DNA from 4 places in the Hydrogenophaga sp. L99 genome. Region 1 is predicted to be linked to each of the others. Evidence: predicted binding sites of a transcription regulator. Region 1 holds the regulator's gene; each other region holds the start of a gene.
What was found. The regulator sigma-54, encoded in region 1, starts transcription at its own class of promoters, with help from an activator protein. The targets are predictions, from matches to a motif close to TGGCANGNAANCTGCTTT.
Positions count from the first base shown of each region.

Region 2: the regulator sigma-54 is predicted to act here: its motif matches at 2,787-2,804, upstream of glnA (type I glutamate--ammonia ligase).
Region 3: the regulator sigma-54 is predicted to act here: its motif matches at 2,828-2,845, upstream of AC4QBL_RS11485 (circularly permuted type 2 ATP-grasp protein).
Region 4: the regulator sigma-54 is predicted to act here: its motif matches at 3,418-3,435, upstream of AC4QBL_RS10845 (PQQ-dependent methanol/ethanol family dehydrogenase).

Region 1 is NZ_CM178972.1:4,112,007-4,119,573, reverse strand. Features, by position in the region: gene AC4QBL_RS19680 (THUMP domain-containing class I SAM-dependent RNA methyltransferase) at 1-649, opposite strand, end outside; gene rpoN (RNA polymerase factor sigma-54) at 781-2,457, opposite strand; gene lptB (LPS export ABC transporter ATP-binding protein) at 2,675-3,445, opposite strand; gene lptA (lipopolysaccharide transport periplasmic protein LptA) at 3,463-4,119, opposite strand; gene AC4QBL_RS19660 (thiol:disulfide interchange protein DsbA/DsbL) at 4,277-4,930, opposite strand; gene AC4QBL_RS19655 (SPOR domain-containing protein) at 5,012-5,707, opposite strand; gene argS (arginine--tRNA ligase) at 5,722-7,407, opposite strand; gene AC4QBL_RS19645 (HTH-type transcriptional regulator ArgP) at 7,450-7,567, opposite strand, start outside.
Region 2 is NZ_CM178972.1:2,059,120-2,066,686, reverse strand. Features, by position in the region: gene AC4QBL_RS09830 (alpha/beta fold hydrolase) at 1-729, opposite strand, end outside; gene AC4QBL_RS09825 (EI24 domain-containing protein) at 828-1,751, shown strand; gene AC4QBL_RS09820 (competence/damage-inducible protein A) at 1,748-2,587, shown strand; gene glnA (type I glutamate--ammonia ligase) at 2,853-4,268, shown strand; gene AC4QBL_RS09810 (efflux RND transporter periplasmic adaptor subunit) at 4,512-5,072, shown strand; gene glnL (nitrogen regulation protein NR(II)) at 5,123-6,223, shown strand; gene ntrC (nitrogen regulation protein NR(I)) at 6,268-7,567, shown strand, end outside.
Region 3 is NZ_CM178972.1:2,397,471-2,405,037, reverse strand. Features, by position in the region: gene AC4QBL_RS11490 (DNA internalization-related competence protein ComEC/Rec2) at 316-2,760, shown strand; gene AC4QBL_RS11485 (circularly permuted type 2 ATP-grasp protein) at 2,871-4,310, shown strand; gene AC4QBL_RS11480 (alpha-E domain-containing protein) at 4,381-5,343, shown strand; gene AC4QBL_RS11475 (transglutaminase family protein) at 5,425-6,261, shown strand; gene mltB (lytic murein transglycosylase B) at 6,289-7,398, opposite strand; gene AC4QBL_RS11465 (transglutaminase TgpA family protein) at 7,395-7,567, opposite strand, start outside.
Region 4 is NZ_CM178972.1:2,258,337-2,265,903, forward strand. Features, by position in the region: gene AC4QBL_RS10830 (tetratricopeptide repeat protein) at 1-495, opposite strand, end outside; gene AC4QBL_RS10835 (hypothetical protein) at 569-1,135, opposite strand; gene AC4QBL_RS10840 (c-type cytochrome) at 1,111-1,434, opposite strand; gene AC4QBL_RS10845 (PQQ-dependent methanol/ethanol family dehydrogenase) at 1,593-3,311, opposite strand; gene AC4QBL_RS10850 (quinoprotein relay system zinc metallohydrolase 1) at 3,631-4,623, opposite strand; gene AC4QBL_RS10855 (quinoprotein dehydrogenase-associated SoxYZ-like carrier) at 4,620-5,426, opposite strand; gene AC4QBL_RS10860 (ABC transporter permease) at 5,451-6,269, opposite strand; gene AC4QBL_RS10865 (type 1 periplasmic-binding domain-containing protein) at 6,251-7,450, opposite strand; gene AC4QBL_RS10870 (YVTN family beta-propeller repeat protein) at 7,447-7,567, opposite strand, start outside.

The DNA.
Region 1 (7,567 bases):
CAATCACCACGGTGCCGCTGCCACAGCAAGGGTCGTACAGCGGGGTGATGGCGTCCAGCGACTCGGCCTCGCCGCCGTTCCAGCCAGTGGCGGCGATCATGGCGGCGGCCAGGGTTTCTTTCAGCGGGGCGTCGCCCTTGTCTTCGCGCCAGCCGCGCTTGAACAGCGGCTCGCCCGAGGTGTCGATGTAAAGCGTGAGCTCTTCGGTGGTGAGGTGGGCGTAGATGCGCACGTCGGGCCAGGTGGTGTCCACGCTGGGGCGTTCGCCGCGCTTGGCGCGAAAGCGGTCGCAGATCGCGTCTTTGATCTTCAAGGCGGCGAAATTGAGCGAGGTCAGCGGACTGTGCTGCGCGGTGATCTCGACCTTGATGGTCTGCGCCGGGCTGAACCAGATTTCCCAGGCAATCTCGCCGGCCGCGTTGTACAGGTCTTGCTCGCTACGGTAACCGCCGTGCCAGAGCTGCACCAATACCCGTTGAGAGAGTCGGCTGTGCAGGTTCAGCCGCATGGCGTCGCGCCACGAGGCCTGCACGCCCACACCGCCACGCGCCTTGAAGGCCAGCGGCTCGCCGGTGATGCGCTGCACCTCTGCGGCCAGGTAATCCTCTACGCCAGCGGCGCAAGGGAGAAAAAGTTTGAGTTGGTTCATAACAAGTTACTTCGGCAATGGCTACAGAGCATCTGGTGCGTTGACCCCTTCCAGCATGCCCCACGGAACCGCCCTTCGACAAGCTCAGGACGGGCCGCTGGGGTGGCGGTGACGCGAAGCGGCGCGGGGGGTTACAAGCTCTTTCGCAGGTTCGCGGGCGCAATGCGCAGCGCCTCGCGGTACTTGGCCACGGTGCGCCGCGCGCATTCGATGCCCTGCTCTTTGAGCAGGTCGGAGAGCTGGTTGTCAGACAGCGGTTTGGCCGGTTCTTCGGCCGCAATGAACTGCTTGAGCAGCGCACGCACCGCAGTGCTCGACGCGTTGCCACCGGTTTCGGTGCCCAGCGACGAGCCAAAGAAATACTTGAGTTCGTAAGTGCCAAACGGCGTGGCCATGTATTTGGCGGTGGTCACGCGGCTGATGGTGGATTCGTGCAGGCCCAGCTCGTCGGCAATTTCGCGCAGCACCAGCGGGCGCATGGCGAGTTCGCCGTGCATAAAGAAGTTGCGCTGGCGCTCCACAATGGCGCTGCTCACACGCAAGATGGTGTCAAAGCGCTGCTGGATGTTTTTGATGAACCAGCGCGCTTCTTGCAGGCGCTGCTGCATGGCGGCGTGGCCGGCTTCGCCGCTGGCGCCACCGTCGCGCCCACCGCGGTTGCCGCGCATGGCGTTGGCGTACACGTCGTGCACGCGCAGGCGCGGCATCACCTCGGCGTTGAGCTGCACTTTGAAGCCCCGCCCAGCGCGGGTCACGAGCACATCGGGCACCACCACGTTGCGCTCCACGTCGACAAAACGGCGGCCGGGCTTGGGCTCCAGCCGCGCGATAAGGCCCAGCGCGGCGCGGGCGGTTTCGTCGTCAATGCCACACAACGCACACAAGCGCTTCACGTCGCGCTTGGCCATGAGCTCCAGCGGCTGCTTGCAAATGGCCAGGGCAGCGCGGGCCTCAGGGCTGTTGCGCATTTCCTCGATCTGCAGGCGCAGGCATTCGCCCAGGTCGCGGGCGCCCACGCCAGCCGGCTCCATGTGCTGCAGCAAATGCAGGGCCATGGTGAGGCGCTGTTCGAGGGCTTCGCGGGCCTCCAGCTGTTCCGGGTCTTCCCCGGTTTCCGGGTCGGCCGTCAGCACACCGGGGTTGGACAGGCTGAGCCAGGCGGTGGCCAGGTCGGCCAGCGTGTCTTCCAGGTAACCGTCGTCGTTGAGCGACTCGATCAGGAAATAGAGCGCGGCGCGGTCTTCGTCGCTCAGGCGCAGGCAGCGCGCCTGGTCGTGCAGGTGGTCTTGCAGGCTGACGGGCACGCGCGCCAGGTCGGCCGCAGTGGCGGTTTCGTCGTCGTCGCCCGAGCCGCTGTTGCGGGGCGGTGCGTCACCACCCCACTCGCTGTCGTCGGGCGCCATTTCCACGGTGCCGTCGCCTTCCCAGCTTTCTTCCACCGGGGTGGCACCGTCCAGGCGGCCTTCCAGCTCATCGCTTTGCGCGCTGTCGGTGGTGCTGTCGCTGGAGGACACGCGCTCAGACACCAGGCCGTCGTATTCGGGCGCGGACGCCACCGCCTCGGCCCCAGCCTGTGTGGCGTCGGTGATCTGCTCACCCGCGCTCACCGGTGCGTCGGTCTGCTCCAGGCCAAACGCTTCGCGGTCGGCGATCTCGTCGGTGCGCTCCAGAAACGGGTTTTCGTCCAGCATCTGCTCGACTTCCTGCGCCATTTCCAAGGTGGACAGTTGCAGCAAACGGATGGACTGCTGCAACTGCGGCGTGAGCGCCAGGTGCTGCGAGACGCGGAGGGACAGGCCTTGTTTCACAGGCCGCCCCCCCGCCGCGCTGCGCGCGTCCCCCCCAGGGGGGCGCACCCTGGGACCGGCAAAGCCGGATCCGCGGGTGCCCTGAATAGCGGCGCCTCACTCGCCCACCGTGGCGTGGGCGAAGTGGCCGGGTCAGCCGCCGGGCCGCCCCAAGGCAGGCCCAGCCCCCTTGGGGGGCAGCGACCCGCGCAGCGGAGGAGCGTGGGGGCTTGTTTCATCACATCCGGAAATGTTCGCCGAGGTACACCCGGCGCACATCGGCGTTTTCAACGATCTCGGCGGGCGTGCCGCTGGTGAGCACGTGCCCCTCGTTGATGATGTAGGCACGGTCGCAAATGCCCAGGGTTTCGCGCACGTTGTGGTCGGTGATCAGCACCCCGATGCCGCGCGATTTCAGGAACCCGATGATGCGCTGGATCTCGATCACGGCGATCGGGTCGATGCCGGCAAAGGGCTCGTCGAGCAAGATGAAACGCGGGTTGGTCGCCAGGGCGCGGGCAATCTCTACACGGCGCCGCTCGCCGCCCGAGAGCGCGGGCGCGGGCGAATCGCGCAGGTGGTCCACGTGCAGGTCTTTGAGCAAGGCATCCAGCCGCTCTTCAATGGCGGCGGGCTTGAGCGGTTTTCCCGCGTCGTCCAGCTGCAGTTCCAGCACGGCGCGCACGTTGTCGGCCACCGAGAGCTTGCGAAAGATGGACGCTTCTTGCGGCAGGTAGCCCAGGCCCAGGCGGGCGCGCCGGTGAATGGGCTGGCGCTCGATGGACTGGCCATCCAGCAGAATCTGGCCCGCGTCGGAGCGCAGCAGGCCCACGATCATGTAAAACGAGGTGGTTTTGCCGGCTCCGTTGGGGCCGAGCAAACCCACCACCTCCCCCTTGTCGACGGCCAGCGACACGTCCTTGACCACGAGGCGGCTGCCGTAAGCCTTCTTCAGCCCGCGCACTTCCAGGCGGCTGGTGGAGAGGAGGGAGTCGGGTTGGGCCGCCATTGCCGTGGCGGGCGCCGTCACCGCGTGCCCTCGCCAACCTGCCCGCTGGGACGCAGCGGCACGGGCGAGGCTGCGGGGGCCGTCGGCGCGTCTTCCTTGGGCACGGGCGTGAGCATGGCCCTCACGCGCCCCGACGGATTGCCTGGCGTGCGGTTGGCGACCCCACCGTCCACCGAAAACATGTCGTTGCTGCTGTTGTAGGTGATCACGCTGCCGGATGTTTCGTCGTTGACCTGCGCACCTTTGTAACGCCGCAGCACGGCGCTGCCGACAAAGCGCACCGTCTCGGACTTGCTGTCGTATTCAATGCGCAGGGCCTCGCCCTCGATGAACTCGTTGGCCACGTCGCGTTTCTGGCGGAAAAAAGCCGGGCTGCCGGTCACGGTTCCAAACTGGTTGCCCTGGGCATCCTGACGCACCTCCACACGCCCCCCCCGGATGATGATGGTGCCTTTGGTGATCACCACATTGCCGGTGAACACGCTGGTCTGGTTGGCGTCGTCGTAACGCAGCGCGTCGGCCTCGGCGTTCATGGGCTTGTTGCGGTCGGCCCGTTCGGCATGGGCGGCACCCACACACAACAGACCGATCACCAGCGCAGCGGCCAGCGGTCGAGAGGAGCGAAACAGGTGGAAGGTGGGCATGGCAATGTAGGGCACGAAACTTGCATTCATTGTAGCGGCGCGAGCCGGCGTTTGCGGCTGGCGGACGAGAGACTTTGCCGGCCCGAGCCTGCACGGCATCGCACGGCGGGGCAGACCCGTCGCCCACCCGAAAACGCACAAAGCCCGCGGGCAGCGGGCTTTGTGTGCGGCAAGTGTCCGGCCAGGCTCAGGCTTTTCGCAAGTCGGCGATCAGCGCGTTGGCCACCACCAGCGTTCGCGGACCTTGGCCCGTGACGTAATAGCGGCCCCCCACACCCAGTGATGGGGTGCCTTCCACCTGGTAGGCGTCCTGCAACTGGGTGGCGCGCTTCGCCTTGCCCGCCACTGCAAACGAATTGAAGAAACCGGTGAATTTCTCGCGATCCACCCCTTGCGCGGTCACCCAGGCGGTGATGGCTTCCGCCGTGTTCAGGCGCTGCTTGTCCACATGGATGGCGCGGAACACTTTTTCATGCAGCGCATCAACCTGGCCCATGGCCTCCAGCGCGTAGTACAGGCGCTGCAGGGGCACAAAGGCGTCGTTGAAAGCCACCGGCGTGCGGCGCACCACCACATGGGCGGGGGTCTTCTTCATCCAGTCGTTGAGCAAGGGCTCAAAGTTGTAGCAATGGATGCAGGTGTAGGCAAAAAACTCGACCACCTCAATCTTGTCTGCCGGGCTGTCGACCGGGGCCGGGCGCCCCAGGCGGACAAAATCAGCGCCTTCTTTCAGACTCGTGAGCTGGGCGTGCGCGGGGACAAGGGTCAGGGCTGCCGTGGCACCCAGGGCGGTGGTGGCGCCGGCCGCCAGCAGGGAACGGGAAAATTCGCGACGTTGCATGGATTCAAACTCCTGGTTGGGTCATTTGGGGGCTGCGGACTGGGGAAAAGTTCCCGCGCCCGCACCGCACTTGGGCGGATTTCAACGCTGAACGCGCACCAGAGCGGCTTCCACGCCGTTGACTTCGAGTTGCTCGCGCGTCACGTCAGCCAGGGATTTCTGGTTGAACGGACCGACCCGAACACGGAACACGGTGCGCCCAGACTGCTCGCGTTCGGTCACCTGGGCATCAATGCCGAGCATGGCCAGCTTGGCGCGCTGGGCCTCGGCGTCGTCGGACGTGCGGAAGGCGCCCGCCTGCACAAAATAGGCAAAGGGATCGGCACCGGGTGCGGCGGCTGCAGCCGTCGTGGCCGGTGCAGGCGTGGGCTGCCCCAGGCGGGACTGCACCAGATCACCCAGCGGATCGCCGGCGGGTGCCGGCTTCGCCGGAACCGGAGCTTGAGCGGCCGGCTGAGCCACCGGCGCAGGCAGCGCCTGCCCATCGGCCGGCGGCACCACGATGGCGCCACCCTCCGGGCTGGCGGGCACCGGCGGCACCGCCGACGCATCCTTGCTGCCCAGCGCGGCGTTCGGGTTCCAGCCCCTGTTGCGCTCGGCTTCTTCCACGTCCTGCGCGGGCTTGCGCGACACGCCACGGTCCACAAAGGGGACGGGCACGCGGGTCACATAAATGGCCACCGACAGGGCCGCGCCCAGGCCCACCAGCAGGCCCACCACAAAGCCCACCAGGGTGCCGCCGCGCTGCTGCCGGGCCGGCAAAGAGAGTTGTTTCATAAAGGATTCCAGGCTCACATTTTTTGCGGGGCGCTCACGCCCAGCACCGCCAGCCCATTGTGCAACACCTGTGCGGTGGCTTTCACCAGCGCCAGGCGGGCCAGCTTCACCGCTTCGTCGTCCACCAAAATGCGTTCGGCGTCGTAGTAGCTGTGGTAGCAGGCGGCCAGCTCACGCAGGTAAAACGTGACGTCGTGCGGCGCAAAGTCCTGCGCGGCCGACGCCAGCATGGCCGGGTATTTGGCCAGCTGCAACATGAGCGCCTGCGCGGGGGGGCTATGCAGGGCGGCCAGGTTCACGTCTTTCAGCGTGGCGGGGTCGCCGCCGTCCTTGTCTTGCCAGGCCGCCAGCACCGAACAAATGCGCGCATGGGCGTATTGCACGTAATACACCGGGTTGTCGTTGTTCTTCTGCACCGCCAGGTCCACGTCAAACGTGTATTCGGTGTCGGGCTTGCGGCTGAGCAGGAAGAAGCGCACGGCGTCTTTGCTGGTCCATTCGATCAGGTCGCGCAGCGTCACGTAGCTGCCGGCGCGCTTGCTGATCTTCACCTCTTCACCGCCTTTGACCACGCGCACCATGGTGTGCAGCACGTAGTCGGGGTAGCCCTGGGGAATGCCCACGTTGGCCGCCTGCAGGCCGGCGCGCACGCGGGCGATGGTGCCGTGGTGGTCGGTGCCCTGGATGTTGATCACCTTGGTGAAACCGCGCTCCCACTTGCTGATGTGGTAGGCCACGTCGGGCACGAAGTAGGTGTAGCTGCCGTCGCCTTTGCGCATGACACGGTCTTTGTCGTCGCCGTAGTCGGTGGACTTGAGCCACAGCGCGCCGTCGTGCTCGTAGGTCTTGCCGGCGTCGCGCAGTTTTTGCACGGCTGCGTCCACCTTGCCGCTGGTGTACAGGCTGGACTCCAGGTAGTAGTTGTCGAACTTCACCGCAAAGGCCTGCAGGTCCAGGTCCTGCTCGTGGCGCAGGTAGGCCACAGCAAACAGCCGGATGTCGTCGAGCGCGTCCACGTCGCCGCTGGCGGTGAATGCGCGGTCGTCGGAATGCACCGTCTTCTTGGCCAGGTAATCGTTGGCAATGTCCTGGATGTAGTCGCCGTTGTAGGCGGCTTCGGGCCACTCGGGGTCGCCCGGCTTGAAGCCTTTGGCCCGCAGCTGGGTGCTGTTGGCCAGGGTGCCAATCTGCACGCCGGCGTCGTTGTAATAAAACTCGCGGTAGACGTCCCAGCCCTGGGTTTCAAACAGGCTGCAAATGGCGTCGCCCAGCGCAGCCTGGCGGCCGTGGCCCACGTGCAGCGGGCCAGTGGGATTGGCGGACACAAACTCCACCATCAGGCGCTGGCCGTTGGGTGGGGCCATGCCAAAGCGCTCGCCGGCCTGCAGCACCTCATGCACGATCTGCTGCTTGGCCTCAGGCTTCAGGCGGATGTTCAGGAAGCCGGGGCCGGCGATGTCGATGTCGGCCACCCAGCGTTCGTAGGCGGGCAACACCAGCAGCGCTGCGCGCAGGGTTTCGCCCAGCTGGCGCGGGTTCAGCTTGAGCGGCTTGGCCAGTTGCATGGCGGCGGTGCAGGCAAAGTCGCCATGCGCGGCCACCTTGGGCGACTCGAACGCGGCGCGGGCACCCGCGCCGGGGGACAGTTTTTCCAGCTCGATGGCCAGGCCGGTGAGCAGTTCTTGTTTGATCTTGAGCATGCGGCGATTTTAGGGCGCGGCCGTGCGACAGCCACAGAACGGTCAATCCACTCGCAGGTGCTGGGCGGCGGCGGCCTTCACCGCTTGCGTCAGGCGCTGCGCCGACGGGGCCTCGCGGGCCCAGTGCTGCCAGTACAGCGCCACGTCCACCGTGGCGCCG
Region 2 (7,567 bases), 2.1 Mb from region 1:
TTGCGTCAGTGCGTGGGGGCAAGCGCGCGCAATCTCGTGCAGTTGCTCGAGCGTGCCATATTCGTCTTCTTCGCCTTGTAACGCCAGCAACGGTGCCTGAATGTTTTCGCAGTCGGGCCGTATGTCAAAGCGTTGAAACGCCTCGCTGAGCCAGACATCGTTCCACTGCCAGAACGCGTTGTCCACATCGGCGTGGTAGCGCCCCAGCCGCGCACGCAACCCGCGTTCGGTGCCGTCGCTCTCATACAGCTGGCGCGCCTGGGCAATGGCGCGTATTGCCACATCTTCCACCACCACATGCGGCGCAATGGCCACACAAGCGCTCACCGGGTGGCGGCTGGCGTGCAACAGCGCAAGGCTGGCGCCGTCTGAGTGCCCCACCAACACCGGGCGCTGCACACCCAGCTGCTTCAGCAGCTCGGGCAGCACCACCCAGGCTTCCTGGTGCATGTAGTCGGGTTCGTGGCGCCCGACATGCCAAGCGCCTTGCCAGCGCGAGGGGCCGCGCACGTCAGCCACCGGGTCGGACTGGCCGTAGCCGCGGCGCGAATACACCCAGCCCGCGCGGCCGGTGGCCTGGCACAGCTCGGTGGGCCAATGCCGATCGCGCTGGTGCCACATGGCCACGCTGCCCAGACCTTCGTGCAAGAACACCAACGGCGCGCGGTCGTTCGGGCCGTCGATGTGGGTGATTTCTAGTCGAACGCCCTCGATGGTGATGCTGTTCATGTGTGTGTTTGGTGCTGGCGACCAAGGCCGTACCGCGGGGCATCCGGCTGCCGGGTAGTGGCCTTCGTGGCCGGTTGAAAGCCTGTATTCTTGCAGCCATGAGCCTGTTGTTTGATTCCTTTTGGCGTGCCGTGGCCTACTGCATGCACCCCCGCGTGATCGCGCTGTCGTTTCTGCCGCTGATCCTGATGGTGGCCTTGTCGTTTGGGCTGGGTTATTTTTTCTGGGAAGGCGCGGTGGCCTCGGTGGCTGCCTGGCTGGAGGCTTATGAGCTGGTGCAGGCGTTTTTGAGCTGGCTGGAGCGGCTGGGCATGGGTTCGCTGCGCACGGTGTTTGCGCCGTTGTTGGTGCTGGTGCTGGCTACGCCGGTGATTGTGTTGCTGTGCCTGCTGCTGGTGGCCATGTTCATGACGCCCGCCATGGTGGAGCTGGTGGGACAGCGGCGCTACCCCGCGCTGGAGCGCAAGCACGGTGGCTCGCTGCTGGTCAGTGTGCTGTGGTCGCTGGGCTCCACGCTGCTGGCGGTGGTGGTGCTGGTGGTGTCCATGCCCCTGTGGCTGGTGCCGCCCCTGGTGCTGATCCTGCCGCCCCTCATCTGGGGCTGGCTCACCTACCGGGTGTTTGCGTTTGACGCGTTGGCCGTGCATGCCAGCAGCGAAGAGCGCAAGCAGATCCTGCGCGAAAACCGCAGCACCCTGCTGCTTATGGGCGTGCTCAGCGGCTACCTGGGTGCAGCGCCCAGCCTGTTGTGGGCGTCGGGCGCCATGTTCATCGCGCTGGCACCGCTACTGGTGCCGGTGGCGATCTGGATCTACACCCTGGTGTTTGCTTTTGCCTCGCTCTGGTTTGCGCATTTTTCGCTGACCGCCTTGCAGCGCCTGCGAGCCGCGTCAGGCGTGGAGGTGCTGGACGCAGAGCCCCGCGAAGATCCGCCGCCGCAAGCCGCGCCATTTCAAGACGCCCAGCCGCTGACCGACAGCACCCCCCATTTGCCACCGCCCGACCGATCAGGTGCCCCTTGACCATTGCCCACAACACCTCCAACCAACCCGCCTTTGGTCTGATCATCATTGGCGACGAAATCCTGTCCGGTAAGCGTGCCGACAAGCACCTGCCCAAAGTCATTGAACTGCTGGCCGCGCGCGGCCTTTCGCTGGCCTGGGCGCGTTGCGTGGGCGACGACCGCCAGCGCATCACCTCGGCCTTGGAAGACGCTTTTGCCAGCGCCGACGTGGTATTTTCCTGCGGCGGCATTGGTGCCACACCAGACGATCACACCCGCCAGTGCGCTGCAGCAGCGCTCGGGGTTGAACTGGCTTTGCACCCGCAGGCCAAAGACCTGATTGAGCAGCGCATGCGCGACATCGCCACCGAACAGGGGCAAACCTTTGATCCGACCCGCCCCGACAACGTGCACCGCTACAACATGGGCGTGTTTCCCCTGGGTGCCCGCATCATCGAAAACCCCTACAACAAGATTCCTGGGTTCAGTTGCGACGGCCCGGGTGGGGGCACGGTGCACTTTGTGCCCGGCTTCCCCGTCATGGCCTGGCCCATGATCGAAGCCGTGCTTGACGGCCAATACCCCCACTGCCAGCGCCAGGGTGCCTGGCTCGAACGCTCCGTGGTGGTGATGGGTGCCATGGAAGCGGCGCTGACCCCGCTGATGGAGCGCATTGAGGCGGTGCACGCGGTGAAGGTGTTCAGCTTGCCCAGCGTGGACCACCCCACCTACGGGCGGCATATCGAGCTGGGCGTCAAGGGCGCTCCCGAAGCGGTGGGTATGGCTTTTGTCGATTTGCTGGCGGGGCTGCATGACCGTGGTGCGCAGCTGGGCCCCGAATTGGTGCGATCGTAAAATGCGCGTTTATGGTGCATCTTTGACGAGCCGCACCATTTAAGTGCATTTGCGGGTTGATTCGGCGCACTGCGTGCCCCTTTTGAGCTGCAAAGCCGTACCTTCGCGGGCTTTTTGCGTCGGCTGCACCACAGGCTGCGCGATAATTTCAATCTCGAAGATGGTCGGCTTGGCGGCTTCGGCGCCGTGCTCAAGGCCTTGGCACATAAACTGCTTATCCACACCGTCCCCTTAATTTCCACTTACCCAGTTACAGGAGTATTTGATGGCCAAGACCGTCGCAGACGTGATGCAAATGGTGAAAGACAACGACGTCAAGTTTGTTGACTTCCGTTTCACCGACACCCGTGGCAAACAGCAGCACACCACGGTGCCTGTTTCGCATTTTGACGAAGAGAAGTTCAACTCCGGTCACGCTTTTGACGGCTCCTCGATCGCTGGCTGGAAGGGTATTGAAGCCTCGGACATGCAGCTGGTGCCGGACCCCAGCACCGCCAACATCGATCCGTTCTTCGAAGAAACCACGCTGATCCTGACCTGCGACGTGATCGAGCCTGCCGATGGCAAGGCCTACGAGCGCGATCCGCGCTCCATTGCCAAGCGCGCCGAGGCTTACCTCAAGTCCTCCGGCCTGGGCGACACGGCCTTCTTTGGACCAGAGCCAGAGTTCTTCATTTTTGACGGCGTCCGCTGGAGCACCGAACCTGGCCACACCTTCTACGAAATTGAAGAGTACGAAGCCCCTTGGAACACCGGCTCCAAGCTCGAAGGCGGCAACCGCGGCCACCGCCCCACCGTTAAGGGTGGCTATTTCCCCGTGCCCCCCGTCGACAGCACGCAAGACATGCGCGCCGAGATGTCCCTGATCCTCGAGTCGTTGGGCATTCCGGTTGAAGTGTTCCACCACGAAGTGGCGGGCGCTGGCCAAAACGAAATTGGTACCCGTTTCAGCACGCTGGTTGAGCGCGCCGACTGGACCATTCTGCAAAAGTACGTCATTCACAACGTGGCCAATGCCTACGGCAAGACCGCTACCTTCATGCCAAAGCCCTACGCTGGCGACAACGGCAGTGGCATGCACGTGCACCAGTCGGTGTGGAAAGACGGCAAAAACCTGTTTGCCGGCGACGGCTATGCCGGTTTGTCTGACTTTGCCCTGTACTACATCGGCGGCATCATCAAGCACGCCCGTGCCCTGAATGCCATCACCAACCCAGGTACCAACAGCTACCGCCGCCTGGTGCCGCATTTCGAAGCCCCGGTGAAGCTGGCTTACTCGGCCAAAAACCGCTCAGCCTCGATCCGCATTCCTTATGTGGCCAACCCCAAGGGCCGTCGCGTGGAAGCGCGCTTCCCCGATCCACTGATGAACCCCTACCTGGGTTTTGCAGCGCTGCTGATGGCTGGTCTGGATGGCGTGGAAAACAAGATCCACCCCGGCGAAGCGGCTACCAAAGACCTGTACCACCTGCCTCCCGAGGAAGACAAGTTGGTGCCAACCGTATGCCACAGCCTCGACCAGGCCCTGGAATGCCTGAACCAGGACCGCGCATTCCTGACCAAAGGCGGCGTGTTCACCGACGCCATGCTGGACGCCTACATCGAGCTCAAGACCACGGAGGTCAACCGCACCCGTGTTGAAGTGGCGCCTGTCGAATACGACATGTACTTCAGCCTGTGAGCGTGGGCCCGGCCTGCGCCGGGACCGCACCACCGCCTTGCAGCGCGCTTGTCGCGCTGTGGGTCAAATACAAAAGGGACGGCACTTGCCGTCCCTTTTTTCATGCCGTGGGCCAAATTGCCCTAGGCTTCGCCTGCTAGGGCACTTTTTAGGGTGTTTTCGGTCATACTGAAACGAAATGCGTGCCTGAGTGCGCGCCTGATTTCAAAGCAACGTGCATCTGGAGTTTTCTTGTTGTTCACCATGAAACCGACCCCCGCTATCCGATGGCTGGCTGCCAGCGCAGCCGCGTTGTGCCTTGTGCAGGCTCAGGCCCAAGAGCGCATTTACCGTTGTGGCAACGAATACACCAACAACGCCGAGGTGGCCAAGAGCCGGGGCTGCACCCTGATGGAGGGCGGCAACATCACCATCGTGCAGGGCACCACCCCCCAGCGAAGCACGGAAACCCGCCCACCCAGCGCCAACAGCACGCCACGCAGCACTCCGTCCACCTCGCCTGGTCGTACGAGCACCGAGCGTGTGGACTCAGCGGCCCAGCGCGCCCGCGACAGCGATGCCCGGGCCATTCTGGAAGCCGAGTTGCGCAAGGCCGAGGAGCGGCTCGCCCAAGCGCAGAAGGATTACGCCAACGGTGAGCCTGAAAAGCAGGGTATCGAGGGGCGCAACCACCAGCGCTACCTGGACCGCGTGGCCGAACTCAAAGCCGCTGTGGCCCGCGCACAGAGCGATGTGGAGGGTATTCGCCGCGAATTGGGCCGACTCAGCGGCGGCGCAAACCCCCGCGGTTCTGCCGCAAAATAGGTGTCTTGAAAAAGACCACCCCCCCCACCCCCACCCCAGTCGCCCCTTCTTTGGCGCCCGCACCCGCGGCCAACCCAACGGACATCCCCTCCATCCCTGCGGCGCAGCGTTTCCAGTCGCTTGACCTCTTGGCCACCCTGGTGGCGGTGGTGGCGTCCGACGGCTCCGTGCTGTACGCCAACGCCGCGCTGGAAGACGCGCTGGGCATGTCGCGGCGCAGCATCACGGGTGCGCGCCTTCAAGACTGTTTTACCGACCCCCTGCTGCTGCACAACGCCCTCTCCGGCGCGCGGGGCAACGAGTTTGCCGCGCTGCGTTACGACGCCTGGCTCAAGCGCCTGGCCCACGATCCGTTGCCGGTGCACGTGGTGGTGGCGCAGACCGAAACCGCTGGCGAGGTCATTGTGGAACTGCTGCCGCTGGAGCAGCAGACCCGGCAAGAGCGCGAGGAACGGCTGATCGACCAGGCCCAGGCCAACAAAGAGCTCATTCGCAACCTGGCGCACGAGATCAAGAACCCGCTGGGTGGCATTCGCGGGGCTGCGCAGTTGCTGCAGATGGAGCTGGAGTCCAAAGAGTTGATCGAGTACACGCAGGTCATCATTCATGAGGCCGACCGACTGCAGTCGCTGGTGGACCGCCTGCTGGCACCGCACCGGCGCCCGCATGTGGTTGGCGACGTGAACATTCACGAGGTGTGCGAGCGGGTGCGATCGCTCATCCTGGCCGAGTTTCCCAAGGGTCTGCGCGTGGTGCGTGATTACGACACCTCGATCCCCGAATTTCGCGGCGACCGCGAGCAACTCATTCAGGCGGTGCTGAACATCGCGCACAACGCGGCGCAGGCGCTCTCAGCCAGCATCGCAGCTGGCGAAGGCCAGATCATTTTCAAGACCCGCGTGGGCCGACAAGTGACGTTTGGTAAGCAGCGCTATCGCCTGGCACTGGAATTGCATGTGATCGACAACGGGCCTGGTGTTCCAGACTCGATCAAGGACCGCATTTTTTACCCGCTGGTGTCGGGACGCGATGGCGGTTCGGGACTTGGACTCACGCTGGCGCAAACCTTTGTGCAGCAACACCATGGCCTGATCGAGTGTGAGAGCGTGCCAGGTCGCACGGATTTCAAATTGTTGATTCCGTTGCCTTGACGCCGACAACCACACGCATCGACTGACGAAGGGAAGACATAGACATGAAGCCGATCTGGATAGTGGACGACGACCAATCGATACGCTTCGTGCTGGAGAAAGCCCTGTTGCGCGAAAACCTGCCCACCCGCAGTTTCACCAACCCGCAAGACGTGCTGACGGCGCTGGCCGACACGCCCGAGCACGAGGGGCCGCAGATTCTGGTGAGCGACATCCGCATGCCAGGAGGCTCGGGTCTGGACCTGCTGGAGAAGGTCAAGGAAAAGTTGCCGGGTCTGCCGGTCATCATCATGACCGCGTTTTCCGACCTGGACAGCGCGGTCTCGGCGTTCCAGGGCGGCGCGTTTGAGTACCTGCCCAAGCCGTTTGACTTGCCCAAGGCGGTGGAGCTGATCCGGCGTGCGGTGGAAGAAAGCCAGCGCGAAGAGGTGGCCGAAGAACGCATGAGCGCAGCGCCTGAAATGCTGGGCCAGGCGCCGGCCATGCAAGATGTGTTTCGTGCCATCGGGCGGCTCAGTCAGAGCCAGGTCACGGTGCTCATCACGGGGGAGTCGGGCTCGGGCAAAGAGCTGGTGGCACGGGCGCTGCACAAGCATTCGCCGCGCGCAGGCGGGCCTTTCGTGGCCATCAACACCGCGGCCATTCCCAAAGACTTGCTGGAGTCGGAACTGTTTGGTCATGAGCGCGGCGCCTTCACCGGCGCCCAGACCATGCGCCGCGGCCGCTTTGAGCAGGCCGACGGCGGCACGTTGTTTCTGGACGAAATTGGTGACATGCCGTTTGATCTGCAGACCCGACTGCTGCGGGTGCTGTCGGACGGGCATTTCTACCGCGTGGGCGGGCACAGCGCTGTCAAGGCGCAGGTGCGCGTCATTGCTGCCACCCACCAAAATTTGGAGCAGCGCGTCAAGGAAGGTGTGTTTCGCGAAGACTTGTTTCACCGCCTCAATGTGATCCGATTGCGTTTGCCCGCGCTGCGTGAGCGGCGCGAAGACATTCCCATGCTCACGCGCTTCTTTTTGCAGCAAAGCGCCAAGCAGCTGGGCGTGGAGCCCAAGCGTATTTCTGAAGCGGCTTTGCGTCTGCTGGGTACGTTTGACTTTCCGGGCAACGTGCGCCAGCTGGAAAACGTGTGCCACTGGCTCACCGTGATGGCGCCCGCGCAAGTCATTGAACTCAAAGACCTGCCGCCTGAGGTGCTGGCCATGTCCGCCGTTGAAGCCGCTCCCGCCGGTACGACTGCGTTGCCGCCTGCTGTGCCCGCAGCGCCTGCACGGCCAGAGCCTGCCGCCGTGGCATTCGCCGCGGCAGCGCCCGTTCCAGTGGCTTCACTGGTCTCGGAAG
Region 3 (7,567 bases), 1.7 Mb from region 1:
GAATTCGCTGGCGCGCGCGTTGCCGTCGCGGCCCGTACCCATGCTAGCAAGTCTTGCGCCAGACGGCCATGGCTGCCGGCCTAGGAGCCTGCGCGGCAGAAGCGCATCGGCTGCAACGGATGGAGAAAAGTCCCACTTCGCCCCTGTTTTTCCGGCTGTGGCGACGGCCACAGTCCTCAAAAGCAGGGCCAAATTGGGCTCTTTTCCCACCCGTTTCGCTACGATGCCTTCTGCCGCGCAGGCTCCTAGCCCTGCGACCGCTCGCCGGCGGCTGCGCCGTGCGTTCTGTCTAAACAGACATTGCGTCGCTTGACCATGGCGCACCCTGGCCTGATTTTTTTGCTGGCCTGGGTGCTCGGGGTGGCATTGCAGTTGCAGCAAGCGGCCCTGTGGCCTTTGGGGGTGTATGCGGGTCTGCTGCTGGCGGGTGGGGTGCTGCTGTTGGGGTTTGCGCGGTTCGCGCGGCTCGGCCCGCCTGGCTTGTTGCTGGGCACGGTGTTGGCGGGTGTGCTGGCGGGCGCAGGGCTCACGGGCACGCGTGCGGCCCATTACGCTGCGCAGGCCATGCCCCACCACCTGCAGGGTCTGGACCTGGTGGTCACCGGGCGCGTGGCTTCGCTGCCGCGCCGCACCGAGCTGGGCGAGCGCTTCGACCTGGTGGTGGAAACCGCCACCCGCGCCGGACATCCGGTGGCTGTGCCCGGGCGCCTGCAGCTGAGCTGGTATGGCAGCGCAGCGGCGGTATTTGAAGAAGCCAGCGCCGGCGTCCGAAATACCCCTGGCCTGCGCGCCGGCGACCGCTGGCGCTTCACCGTGCGCCTGCGCAGCCCACACGGCAACGCCAACCCGCACGGCTTTGACCGCGAGCGCAACCTGTGGGAGCAAGGCATTGGCGCCACTGGCTATGTGCGCAACGGCCCGCGAGACCCCGCCCCTGAGCACCTGGGCCGCACCGCCTGGCACCCGCTGGACACGGCGCGCCAGTGGGTCGGCGCCCGCATTGAGGCGCAGGTGGACGAGCCCCGCAGCGCCGGCGTGTTGGCGGCGCTGGTGGTGGGTGACCAAAGTGCCATCGAGCGCGCCGACTGGGACCTGTTTCGCACCACCGGCGTGGCCCATTTGATGAGCATCTCCGGCTTGCACGTCACCATGTTTGCCTGGCTGGCCACCGCACTCATTGGGGCGCTGTGGCGGCGCCTGGCCCGGGTGCGGCCACAGGCTTTGCTGGCGGTGCCCACGCCGCTGGCAGCCAGTGTGGGCGGGGTGGTGCTGGCTACCGCCTACGCGCTGTTTTCGGGCTGGGGCGTGCCGTCGCAGCGCACCGTGATCATGCTGGCCGTGGTGGTGGGGCTGCGCTTGTCGGTGCGGCGCTGGCCATGGCCGGTGGTGTGGCTGCTGGCCATGGTGGCGGTGCTGTTGCTGGACCCCTGGGCCTTGCTGCAGCCGGGCTTCTGGCTGAGCTTTGTGGCGGTGGGCATTTTGTTTGCCACCGACCCGGGGCAGCGCCTGGCCCGCCTGGCCCAGGCCGAGCTGGAACCGCGCGCCCGGCGTTCCCTGCGTGCCGCCGCCGGGCTGCTGCGCGAGCAGTCGGTGGTCACGGTGGCGCTCGCGCCGTTGTCGCTGCTGTTGTTTGGCCAGTTTTCGGTGGTGGGCTTGCTGGCCAACCTGCTGGCTATTCCGTGGGTCACGCTGGTCGTCACGCCGCTGGCCATGCTGGGTGTGGCCGTGCCGGTGCTGTGGGAGGCCGCCGCGCTGGCGGTGCAGGCGCAAGCCGCGGTGTTGCAGTGGCTGGCCCAGTGGCCCTGGGCTGCCATTCACCGGGCCATACCGCCGGCGCCGCTGGCGCTGGCCGGGGTGCTGGGCGGTGTGTTGCTGGTGCTGCGCCTGCCCTGGGCGGTGCGCGGTGCCGGGCTGCTGCTGGTGTGGCCTGTGCTGCTGTGGGCGCCACCGCGCCCCGCGGTGGGGCAGTTTGAGCTGCTCGCGGTGGACGTGGGGCAGGGCAGCGCCGTGTTGGTGCGCACCGCCCGCCACACCCTGCTGTACGACGCGGGGCCGCGCTACAGCCCTGAGAGCGACGCTGGGCAGCGCGTGATTGTGCCGCTGCTGCGCGCCTTGGGCGAGGCGCCCCACACCGTCGTGGTGAGCCACCGCGACAGCGACCACGCCGGCGGCATGGCGGCGGTGCGCAGCGCCTGGCCTCAGGCGCGGTGGCTGTCGTCTTTTGACGCCGAGCCCGCGCAGCGCTGCGTGGCCGGCCAGCGCTGGCGCTGGGACGGGGTGGACTTTGAGGTGCTGCACCCGCAGCCCGCCCACTACGGGCCCGAGGGCCAGGGCCTGCTCAGCAGCAACGCGATGTCGTGCGTGCTGCGCGTGGCCAGCGCCCAGCACAGCGCCTGGCTGGGCGGTGACATCGACGCCGAGCAGGAAACCCGCCTGGCCCTGGCCCAGCCCGACGCCCGCGCCACCGTGTTGCTGGCGCCGCACCACGGCAGCCTCACGTCCAGCAGCCCGGTGCTGCTCAACACCCTGCGCCCACGCTGGGTGCTGGTGCAGTCGGGCTACCGCAACCGCTTCAACCACCCGGCGCCGGCCGTGCTGGAACGCTACCGCCAGCGCGGCATGCGCTGGGTGACGTCGGCCGACTGCGGCGCCGCCACCTGGCGCAGCGCCGAGCCCGACGCGGTGCAATGCCAGCGAGACGAGGCGCGGCGCTATTGGCACCACCCGGCGCCCGCGTTCACAACGCTGCAAAACGACTGATCTCACTTCGCCGTCAGCGCGCGGGTCGCTTCTTTTTGCACCGATTTGGGGCTGAACTTGCGGTGCCTGGCCCAGTCCTTGCTATGCTGTAACAAGGAGAGAAAACGCCCATGAGCCGACCGATGTTTGATGAAATGAACGCCTCGCCCACCGAGGTGCGAGCCCATTACGAAAACTACGCCCGCTGGCTGGCGCAGCAGCCCGAGGAGGTCATGGCGTCGCGCCGTGAAGAGGCTGAAATGATCTTCCGGCGCGTCGGCATCACCTTTGCGGTGTATGGCGCCAAAGACGAGGACGGCTCGGGCACCGAGCGCCTGATTCCGTTTGACCTGATTCCCCGCATCATCCCGGCCAAGGAATGGAGCAGCATGGAAGAAGGCTTGGTGCAGCGCGTGACCGCGCTCAACCGCTTCGTTCACGACGTGTACCACGACCAGGAAATCATCAAGGCGGGCATTGTGCCGGCCGACCAGATTTTCCAGAACGCCCAGTTTCGCCCCGAAATGATGGGCGTGGACGTACCCGGTGGCGTGTACTCGCACATTGCGGGTGTCGACATTGTGCGGGCCCCCAACGCGGCCGGTGAGGGCGAGTACTACGTGCTCGAAGACAACCTGCGTGTGCCCAGCGGCGTGAGCTACATGCTGGAAGACCGCAAGATGATGATGCGGCTGTTCCCCGAGTTGTTCGGCCAGAACCGCGTGGCGCCCGTGGCGCACTACCCCGACCTGCTGCTGGAAACCCTGCGCGCCGTGAGCCCCGCCACCACGGCCGAGCCCACGGTGGTGGTGCTCACGCCCGGCATGTACAACAGCGCTTACTTTGAACACGCCTTTTTGGCGCAGCAAATGGGCATCGAGCTGGTTGAAGGCCAAGACCTGTTTGTGAAAGACAACTTTGTCTACATGCGCACCACCCGCGGCCCCAAGCGGGTGGACGTGATTTACCGCCGCGTGGACGACGATTTTCTGGACCCGCTGGTGTTTCGCCCCACGTCCACGCTGGGTTGCGCGGGCTTGCTGGGCGTGTACCGCAGCGGCAACGTGGCCATTTGCAATGCCGTGGGCACCGGGGTGGCCGACGACAAGTCGATTTACCCCTACGTGCCCAAGATGATCGAGTTTTACCTGGGCCAGAAACCCATTTTGAACAACGTGCCCACCTTCATGGGGCGCAACCCGGAAGACCTGAAGTACATGCTGGCTCACATGGAAGAGCTGGTGGTGAAAGAGGTGCATGGCGCGGGCGGCTACGGCATGCTGGTGGGCCCGGCGTCCACCAAGGCCGAAGTGGAAGAGTTTCGTGCGCTGGTGAAAGCCAAACCCGACGGCTACATTGCCCAGCCCACGCTGAGCCTGTCCACCTGTCCCACCTATGTGGACAGCGGCGTGGCGCCGCGCCATATTGACCTGCGCCCGTTTGTGCTCAGCGGCAAAGAAGTGCAGATGGTGCCCGGCGGCCTGACCCGTGTGGCGCTGAAAGACGGCTCGCTGGTCGTCAACTCGTCACAAGGCGGCGGTACAAAAGACACCTGGGTGCTGGAGGACTGATCCCCCCGCGACGCTGGAATGAATCACTTGTTGCGCTGCTTGTTTGGCGCTGTTTGCCGGAGTTATTGAAATGCTGTCACGCACTGCCGACCATTTGTTCTGGATGTCCCGCTACACCGAGCGCGCGGAAAACACCGCGCGCATGCTCGACATCAACTACCAGACCTCGCTGTTGCCGCAGTCGGCCGCGGTGGCTCAGGTGGGCTGGGAAGGCCTGCTGGTGATCAGCGAGCTGATGCCGAGCTACACCGCCAAATACGGCAAGGACATCACGCCGCGCAACGTCATGGACTTCATGGTGCGCGACGAGTCCAACCCGTCGAGCATCTGTTCGTGCCTGCGCGCCGCGCGTGAAAACTCCCGTGCCGTGCGGGGCGCGCTGACCACGGAGCTGTGGGAAACGCAAAATTCCACCTGGCTCAAGCTGGCGGGGTACCTCAAGTCCAAAGACTTCGAGCGCGACCCCGGCGCCTTTTTTGAATGGGTCAAACACCGCTCGCACCTCTCGCGCGGCGTGGCCATTGGCACCATGCTGCAAGACGAAGCGTTTCACTTCTACCGCATGGGCACTTTTCTGGAGCGGGCCGACAACACCGCGCGCCTGCTGGACGTGAAGTTTCACGCCGTGCAGAGCGACTTTTTTGGTGCCGCCAGCGAGCTGGACCAAGAGTACGACTTCTACCACTGGAGCGCCATTTTGCGCAGCGTGAGCGGCTTTGAGGTCTACCGCAAGGTGTACCGCGACGTGATCACGCCCGAGCGCGTGGCCGAGCTGCTTATCTTGCGCGCCGACATGCCGCGCAGCCTGGCCGCCAGCCTGAACGAAGTGGTCAACAACCTGAGCGTGGTGGCCAACGACCATTCCAGTGAAACGCTGCGCCGCGCCGGCAAGCTGAAGGCCGACCTGCAATACGCCCGCATCGACGAGATTTTGTCCACCGGCCTGCACGCTTTCCTGACGCAGTTTCTCGACCGGGTGAACGAACTGGGCGGGCGCATCAGCCAGGACTTCCTGGTGCCCACCACCCATTGATCGGCTGAGCGGCTTCACAGCGGAGCTGCCCATGCGGGGCGGGCACAATGCGCGCTGGCCTCAGCACGCCCCGATCCCCGCATGAAATTCCACATCAGCCACACCACCCGCTACACCTACAGCCAGCCGCTGCTGTATTCGGTGCAAACCCTGCACCTGTGGCCCGCCAGCGGCCCATGCCAAACGGTCGAGCAGTGGGACATTCGCACCCCGGGCACCCTGCACGCCCAGCCCGACGGCCAGGGCAACCGGGTGCACAGCTTCAGCCTGGTGGCGCGCGCCGAAGAAGCCCTGCGGCGCATCACCGTGGTGGCCAAAGGCCAGGTGAGCACCCACGGCACGGCCGAATTTGCCGACACCGGCCGCCTGCACCCCGCCTTTTTCTTACGCTCCACCCCACTGGCCGAGCCGCACCCGCGCATGGCCATGTGGGCCTTGCAAACGGTGCCAGCCCTGGTGGCGGCGCGGGCGCGTGGCGAGCAGCCCACCATGGCCGACCTGGTGGCCCTGGCCAGCGCCGTGGCCGACAAAGTGCAGTACCGCCCGGGAAGCACCGGCGTGGAAACCACCGCGCTCGAAGCGTTTGACTGGGAGCTGGGCGTGTGCCAGGACCAGGCCCATGTGATGGTGGCCGTGTGCCGCAGCATTGGCCTGCCGGCGCGTTATGTGAGCGGCTACTTTTACGCCGCCGGCGAGCCCGAACTGGCCAGCCATGCCTGGGTGGACGTGTGCACCCACCCCCAGTCCAACCACTGGCTCAGCCTGGACGTGACCCACCGCTGCCCCACCGACGAACGCCACATCCGCCTGGCCGCCGCCACCGATTACACCGCCTGCCTGCCCATCAAGGGGCTGCGCCGTGGGGGCGGGGAAGAGGTGATGAAAGTAGACATCCAGATTGAACCGCTGGCAGGCTGACGCCGCCGCGATGCGGCGCCCGACACTTCAGCGCGGCTCCAGCAGTGCCTGGATAGTTTCGCCCAGCTCAATCACCGCCAGCGCGTAGTAGCTGCTCCAGTTGTAGCGGGTCACCACGTAGAAATTTTCGGTGCCCGCCACATAGCTGCGCGGGGCGGGGCCGTTTTCCAGTTCCACCAGGGCGAGCTGGCCGGGGTGTTGCAGCGCGGCGCCTTCCAGCACAGCGCCTTTGGCGGTGAAGCTGGCCACGCTGAAGGTGGGCAGGATGTCGGGGGCGAGCAGGGCGTCTTTGTCGAGCTTTTCTGCGTCAAAAGCCACCGGGTAGTGTGTGGGCTGGCCGGTTTGCCAGCCAAACACCTTGAAGTAGTTGGCCACCGAGCCAATGACGTCGGTGGTGCTGTTGAACAGGTCCACCTGGCCATCGCCGTCGAAGTCGATCGCGTATTTGGCCCAGCTGCTGGGCATGAACTGCGGCCAGCCCATGGCCCCGGCGTAGCTGCCGCGCAGGGCTTGGGGGTCCATGCCGGTGCGCTGGGTCAGGCTCAGGTATTGCTCCAGCTCGCTTTTGAAAAACTCGGTGCGCACCGCAGCGCGGGGGTGGCTGGTGGGAAAGTCAAAGGCCAGCGTGGTGAGGGCGTCAATGACGCGGAAGTTGCCGGTGTGCTGGCCGTACAGGGTTTCCACGCCGATCACGCCCACGATGAGGCTGGCGGGCACGCCGAACTCGGCCTCGGCGCGGGCCAGGGTGCTGCGGTTGTCTTCCCAGAAACGCTGACCCGCGCGCAGGCGCACGGGTTCGATGAAACGGGCGCGGTAGGCGGCCCAGTTTTTCGGCGTGCCCCGGGGCGCTGGCGCCATGAGCCGCGCCACGGTGGGGATGCGCTGGGCTTGCGCCACCTGCTGGCGCACCCAGGCGGGGTCGAGGTTGCGGCGGTTGGCCAGGTCGTCTGCAAAGGCCATGGCTTCTGGGTGCTGGCCGTAGGTGAACGCTGGCTGTTTGGCCGCTGCGGCCGGGCGCACCTTGGCCGGGCTGGTGGGCTGGGCGCTGGCGGCGGTGAAGCCGGTGGCGAGGCACAGGGCCAGCACGGCGCGGGTGCTGCAGAGCAACGGGAAAAAACGACGACCCTTGAAAATCACTGGTTACCCTCCTTGGGCCATGCAAGTTGCTTGTATTCGCGTTGCAGTGTAGCCAGCGAAACAGGGCTTTCGCGGCTGTAGCGCTGGGATTCCAGTTTGAGCAGCCATTGCGTCACGCTCTGGCTGAAGGGGGTGTCGCCAAAACGCTGCCTTGCCTCTTGGGCTAGGG
Region 4 (7,567 bases), 1.9 Mb from region 1:
GGCAGCCTCTGCGTGCTGCCCGCTGGCGCTCAGCCATTCGGCACGCTGGTAGGGGCTCAGCTTCTCCGGGGGTTGGCCCAGCGTGGCCAGCGTGCTCAAGGCATCCTTGTCGCCGCCCTGGGCTGCGAGCGTGAGGTAAACACGGGCTTTTTCGACATCGCGCGGGAGCTGCACCCCTGCGCTGTACAGCATGCCCAGCCGGTATTGGGCCTTGAAATTGCCCGCTTGAGCGGCGCTGGTGTACAGCGCCTCGGCCTTGCGCATGTTGCGCGGCTCGCCCAGACCATCTTCGGCCAGGATGGCCAGGTTGAACAGCGCATCGCCGTTGCCTACCTCGGCCAAGGTTTCCCACACCTCGCGAGCAAAGGCGTAGTTGGCCATTTTGAACTCGGCATACGCTTTGTAGTTGCCCATGGCCGGGTTGCGCAACCAGTCGGCGCGGTCGCTGTCCTGCGCAATAGCGCCCGTTGTGGCGCTCGCCAGCAAGACCGCCAAGACCCAAGCCGGGAGCGTTGTGAACCGTGCAGGGAGCATGAGGGGTACCGGTGAGATGGGGCGTGCTGCCGGATCACTCGATCCGAAGCTCCTGCACCCAGCGCGCCCCGGGGGTGAAATCGTCGCGATCCATGGCGCCGAAAGGCGGCTGGTTGGGATTTTCCGGCGGCGCACCGATGCGGTTGAGATCCACCGCCTGCGGCGTACCGACCAGGCCCGCCGGTGTCAGGCTGAACCTGAAGATCATGCCGTTCCAGAGCTTGGCGCCAAAGTCAGCGGGTTGCTTGTAAAAGAACAGCAGGCTGTGCTCCAGCCAGGCGAAGTTGGCGGCGCTCACGGTTCCCGGCTGCGGGTAGGGGTAAGGCACGAAACAGCTGATTTCCTGCGCGGCGGGCAGGCATTTGAATTCGCGCATGGAGAGAAAGTGATCCCGCATCACCGTGTGGTCCATCTGCACACGAAACGCCGATTGCCCACCATCAAGCGCTGTGAAAACGACCTTGCCAATCGGGGTTCGATTTCCGTCACGCGTCACGGCCACGAGGGATTTTTCGCCCTCGGGCAGCACCGGCTGTGCCGCGGCAGTGCTCAGCGAGAGCGCAGCGGCCAGCGCGATCAGTGTTGGGCCGTCATGACCCATTGGGCCAGGGTCTTGATGTCGGCAGGGCTCATGCTTGGGTGAGCCGGCATCGGAATGCGGCCCCATTTACCCTTGCTGCCGTTCTGGATGGATTGGGCCAGCGAGGCCGCAGCGTCCTTGTCACCCTTGTACTTTTCAGCGATGGCGCTGAAGGACGGGCCCACAATTTTTTCCTTGGCCGAGTGGCAGGACATACAGCCATTGTTCTTGGACAGTTCCACGGTTGCCGCTTCGTCCACCGCATGCGCGGCGCCCGCAGCGAGAAGCAAGCCGGCGGTGAAGATAGAGAAAGTACGCATATCAAAAACACCAAAGAAAGAATGAAAAAGGATGGGGGTCCTGTCGCTGCAAAAAATGCGAAGAGACCCCAAACCAGCCCGCACCAAGGATCCAGCCTGGCCGGTCCGAGGTGGGGCCCCCACTCAAGGGGATGCCGCTGAGCGGCACAGACTGCCAATCACTTCAGCAGTTTGAAGGTCCAGACGGAACCGCCCTGCTCGAGGAAGTTGACCTTCTTGGCCACCTCGCCACCCCACAGCGGCACGGCGCCACCCCAGCCAGAAACCACGCTGATGTATTGCTCGCCGTCCTGCATCCAGGTCACCGGCGGTGCCACGATGCCGGAACCGGTCTGGAATTGCCAGACGATCTTGCCGGTCTTGGCATCTGCTGCCTTCAGGTACCCCTCGGGTGTGCCCCACAACACCAGATCACCCGCCGTCAACACGCCACCCCAGAGCGGCGCCTCGTTCTTCACTTCCCATTCGACCTTGCCGGACTTGGGGTTGATCGCACGGAGTGAGCCGATGTAGTCGTCGTACAGCGGTTTGATGGTGAAACCAGCGCCCAGGTAGGCGGCACCCTTCTTGTAGGTGACCGGCTCGTTCCAGATCTCCATGCCCCACTCGTTGGTCGGCACGTAGAACAGACCCGTCTTGGGGCTGTAAGCCATGGGCATCTGGTTTTTGCCACCCAGGAACGCGGGGGCTGCAAACACCGACGCACCCTTTTTGCCATCACCACCCGTGCCTGCCGGGTCACCTGGCCGGTTTTCTGGCACAAAGTTTGGACGCCCCGTCTTGAGGTCAATGCCGGTTGCCCAGGTGGTTTTGGTCACAAACGGGAAGGCGTTGACCAGCTTGCCGGTGGCGGCATCGTTCACATAGAAGTAGCCGTTGCGGTCAGCCTTGGCGCCCACGCGCTTGCCATCCATGTCAAAGGTGATGAACTCGTTGGTGCCGTCAAAATCCCACCCGTCGTTGGGCGTACCTTGGTAGTGCCACACGATCTTGCCCGTCTTGGGGTCGATCGCCACGGTCGACGCAGAGTAGAGGTTGTCACCCTTGCGCAGGTGGCTGTTCCAAGGACCGGGGTTGCCGGTGCCGAAATAGGCCAGACCGGTCTTGGGATCGTAGCTGCCACCCATCCAGGTGGCCGCACCGCCGGTTTTCCACATCTCGCCAGGCCATGTGGCGTTGGTGGTGCCGGAAATACCGTTTTCCTTGCCGTCTTTGAAACCCATGTGGCCTTCGACCACCGGGCGCACCCAAACCATCTTGCCGGTCTTGGGATCACGGGCTTCGACGCGACCGATCACACCGAACTCACCGCCAGAAACGCCCGTCATCAACAAGCCTTCGGCAATCAGCGGTGCAGCGGTGTAGCTGTAGCCCGCGCTGTAGTCGTCGATGCGCTCACGCCACACCACACGGCCGGTCTCCTGGTCCAGCGCCACCAGCTGCGCGTCCAGCGTGCCGAAGATCACCAGGTTGTCGTACAGGGCAGCACCGCGGTTGATCACGTCGCAGCAGGGCATGATGCCTTCGGGCAAACGGTGCTCGTACTTCCAGAGCTTCTTGCCGGTCTTGGAGTCGAGCGCAAAGATGCGCGAATACGACCCGGTGACAAACATCTTGCCTTTGTGAATCAGCGGCTGCGACTGTTGGCCGCGCTGCTTCTCACCGCCAAAAGACATCGACCAGGTGGGCACCAACCGGTTGATGTTGCGGGCGTTGATGTTGGTCAAAGGCGAGTGGCGCTGCAGCTGGGTGCCCAGACCATTGCTCAGCACGCTGTCGGTCGTCTTGGCATCGTCGGCGATCATGGCATCGGTCACCTGCGCACTGGCGTGGGCGGTGGCGGCCAGGATCAAAAGGCTCAGTAGCTTGCGTTTCATTGTGTTGTCTCCTGCTCATTCACGAGGTTGATGACTGAAGCCGAGCGCGATGCCCGGCCGGTGGCGAACTTCCCAGGCCTCCAGCTCCCAGGTTGCACACCCATATTGCGCAACATCTGTGCCAGGCTTTCCGGTGACACCTTTGCCTGGAGACCGCGCCTTGAAACCGGGAGGACGGGCGCAATTGCCCCAGCCTGCACAGCTCTCAAGCTTCAATGGCGGTGACACTGCTCAAAAATGGCGCAGTGCCGGTGTATCGCTTGTGACACCTGGCAGGTGCCCGCTGGCACGTCACAACCAGGGGCAGCTGCCGTGCGGGTCAGCGCCCTGTCAAGGCCCGCTGCTCGAAGCCGGGGTACCACTGCGTCAGCGTTCGGTACAACTCCACAGGCTGCGCCGCCCAGCCTGCGAAACGTGGCGGAACTGGCAGTGCCAGCACCTCCAACAGGTCCAGGCCACCCTCCGCCTGCGTCTTCATGTGGGCGTTGAGCCAGTCGATCCAGTCGCGCGTCTGGGCAATGCCTCGACGGCCCTCGTGCACCGGCCCGTGGCTGGGTACAACCACGCGAAACCCGCCAGTGGCAAGCAGGCCTTCGAGACGGTTCAGACTGGCCTGCCAGGCTTCAAAGTCGGCATGCGGCGTGGTGGGCACACGGTCGGCAAACACCAGCCCACCGGCAAACACCACGCCGGTGCTGTGGTCGAGCAGCACAAGGTCATCTGCCGTGTGGCCCGACAGCCGGATCAGTTCCAACCGGTGCTGCCCCAGCGTGCGCACCCCTGGCGCCAACGCTTGCGCCGCAGGCGCTGACTCGGTCTGCTTCATCCAGTCACCGCAAAGCCGGTAGAGGTTGTCGGCATAGGCGGCTCCCTCGGCCTGCATGCCGGCAATACTCCCGGGCAGCGCCTGCACAGGCCGGTTGGCCCAGGCCTGGTTACCGAAAAAATAGTCCGGATGCAGGTTGAGGTTGAGCACCTGCACCACCGTTTCCTGGGTGGTGCGTTCAATCAGCTTTCGCTGCTGCTCGCCATACAAACGGGACGGCCCCGTATTGACCACCACGACCCCGGCACCGGTGGCGATGAAGGCGGTGTTGATGATGTTGCAGCCATTTTGTCGGCTGAAGTCGTCCACCGCGCCTTCAATCACCCAGGTGCGTGGCGCGATCTGGCGCGCCTGCAGGTCGTAGTCGAGCTTGGCCATATCGGGCCTCGGCACGTGCGCCGGTGCTGCCGCCACCGCCTGCGCCTGCAGGGGTGGCACCACCAGCCAGGCTGCGGCGGCAAAACCCGCGAGCAACACGCCCTTCATGACAGCAGCTCCACGTTGATGCGGTTGCCATTGTTGTCGCGCCCCACCAGCCGCAGATGGCCCACGCCCTGGGGCGGCATTTCAAACGTGATGACGGGGTTTTCAGACACCGGCTCGTGCAGGCCCAGCCTCCACCAGGCTTGCCCGGTCGCGTCTTGCAACTCCAGATGCTCCAGGTGAAACGCTGGGATACCCGCCACCAGACCGGTGTCCATCGGGTGCATCACCCGCAGCCGCAAGCGCCTGCTGCCTTCGAGCACGTTGTTGAAGAAACGCGCCTGCACCTGGTTGAGTGTCTGGCTCCAGCTGCCGTCGGCCCGGGTAGCCCCGGGCACCGTGCAACCGCCACCGGCGGCCTGCACCCAGGTGCCGCCCACATGCCACTGGCCATCGGCGGTTTGCACCAGGGCGCGCACCGGCGAAGCCTGCTCCAGCCGCAGCCTGAACGCCAGCACCGGCAGGGACCGCATTGGCGCGAAGTCCAGCACCTCGCGCACGGGGTTGCGATCGGCCACCACGAGCATGCGCCGAATGCCGCCAGCGCTGCCCGCCAGTGCCCGGGCATCGACCTGGATCGGAACATTCATGGCATCGTCGGCAAAGGCCGGCCCCTTGACCACCACCTGGTCCGAAAAGCGCATCGACGCCTCGCCCAGGAAATGCCGCCGCAAGCCGGGCCATTGCATCGACCCCAGCGGATCACCGCCTGTGTGGTCCTCGGCCGCTCGCAGGCCCCGGGACGACAGCAGGCCCGCGCCCAGTCCCCAGCCGAGTAACTGGCGCCGTTGCACAAGCTTGATCATGGTTTTGTCTCCTGTCGTTGGGAATCAGGCTGCGCCGCGCTGGCGGATCCAGCCGCGCTGCGGGTCATAGCCCCAGAGTGCCAGCACAAAAAACACGGTGGTGCAGCCCAGCATCACCGCCCAGGTCAGCGTGTTCACCTGACCGTGCAACGCAAACCGGATCGCTTCCACCCCATGGCTGAACGGGTTGATCTGCGCCGCCCCATGCAACCACCAGGCACCCGACTCTTCGAGTTTCCACAAAGGGTACAGCGCCGGGCTGATAAAGAACATGGGGAAGATCACGAAGTTCATGGTGCCGGCAAAATTTTCGAGCTGACGCACATAGACCGACAGCACCAGCCCCAACGCAGCCAACATGGCCGCACAGCAAGCCATGGTCAGCAGCACCAAGGGCAAATTCCACGGCAGCACGTCCACACCGAAAAGCCAGGCGATGAACAAAAACACCGCCATTTGCAGCAGCGACAGGAAGGTACCCGCCAGCAACTTGAACGCCAACAACCAGCCCCGTGGCAACGGTGCGGTCAGCAGCAGGCGCATCACCCCCATCTCCCGGTCGTAGACCATCGAGAGCGAGCTCTGCATGCCGTTGAACAGGGCGATCATGCCCAGCAACCCCGGCAGCATGTATTCCTTGTATTCAATGTACGTTTCATAGGGCGGCTGTACGGCCACCCCGAACACGTTGTGGAACCCTGCCGCAAACACCACAAACCACAGCAAGGGCCTCACCAACGCCGAGCCCAGCCGTGAGGGCTGGCGCAAAAAGCGGGACACCTCGCGCCCGACCACGGCGCGCAGGGCTCGCAACAGGTGAAGTCCTATGGTCGGTTTTTGCATGCGCTCTCCGCGCGGTCCACACCCAGCGTGTCCAGGGTTTCGGTGGGGTGCAGCACACCGTCCATCGGTGCCATGGCAAGAACGCCATCGCCATGGGTCAGAAACACGGGCTGGCGCAACTGCCCATCCCACGGCCGGAAGCTCAAAGCCTTGCCCTTGAAGCCGTCCAGCGTGACCGACCCGCTTCGCAAGGCCTGCAGCTGCGCCGCCACCCCACCTTTGGGCTGGGCCAGCACCGCAGCGGCAATGGCACGGCCGGCCATCCAGGCGGCCCAGTCGTGCCCGTGCATCGCACGCTGCGTCTGACGCAAGAAACGCCGGGTGAGCTGGGGCGCGCCATACCGCTCCCACTGCGGGTGCCAGGCCAAAGGCACCAGCCCGGCGGCACCGGCCACGGGCCGCGGCCACTGCGTGGCGTAAGGCACGGTGCGCGCAAACTCGCCGTCGCTGTCCACCACCACCACCACCTCATGCTGCCGGTCCCCGGTCAGCAGGCGCAGGTTGCCCAGGTCCTTCTCGCGCGGATCGCCGCTGATCTTGAACGGCCGCTCTTGCACGATCTGGACACCAAAGCGCTTGGCTGAACGCCGGAAGGCCTCCAGTTGCACGGCGTCTTCTTCCAGCGGCCCGTGCAGCACCAGCACCTTGGTCCAGCGGCGCGAAGCCAGGTACTGCGTCGTGGCATCACCGGTCATGGCGCGGCTGGGGTAGGTGTGCAGCAGGTGGGGTTGGCAGTCTGCGCCGCGCAGGGTGTCGGCGTCCTGCGAAGCGTTGAACACCAGCGCACCGCCCAGCGCTTTCGGCGCCTGGGCGGCCAGTTCGCGCAGCAGCGGCACGGGCAGATCGGCCACCACGTGCTTGACCTTGGCCGCCTTCATCTGATCCAGCAGCCTTGCGATGCCTTGCGCTCCGTCCAGCTTGAACTCTTTGACATCCAGCGCCAAATTCTGGGTCCCCAGCTCGTAGGCCGAGTCTGACGCGCCAAGGCGCACGCCCTCGATGGCTGGCGATGTGGGATGCCCCGGATAAGCTCGCTCGGCCCGGCGTGGGGCGTGGCGGGGGTCGCGCTCCAGCGACACCACCGCTACCGGCGCTTGCGTAGTCGCCCACACCTGCACCGCCGGCCAGATGCTGGCCAACGAAAGGCTGGCCGACAGCACCCAACGGCGCCCGGCCCTCATCGGCTCACCAGCACCGAGTGCGGCACGCGACCCACAGAGACCGTGCGCACGGGCTTGGCCTTGGTGCCCGATACATCGACAAGCGTCATGTCATCGGACAAGCCGTTGGCCACATAC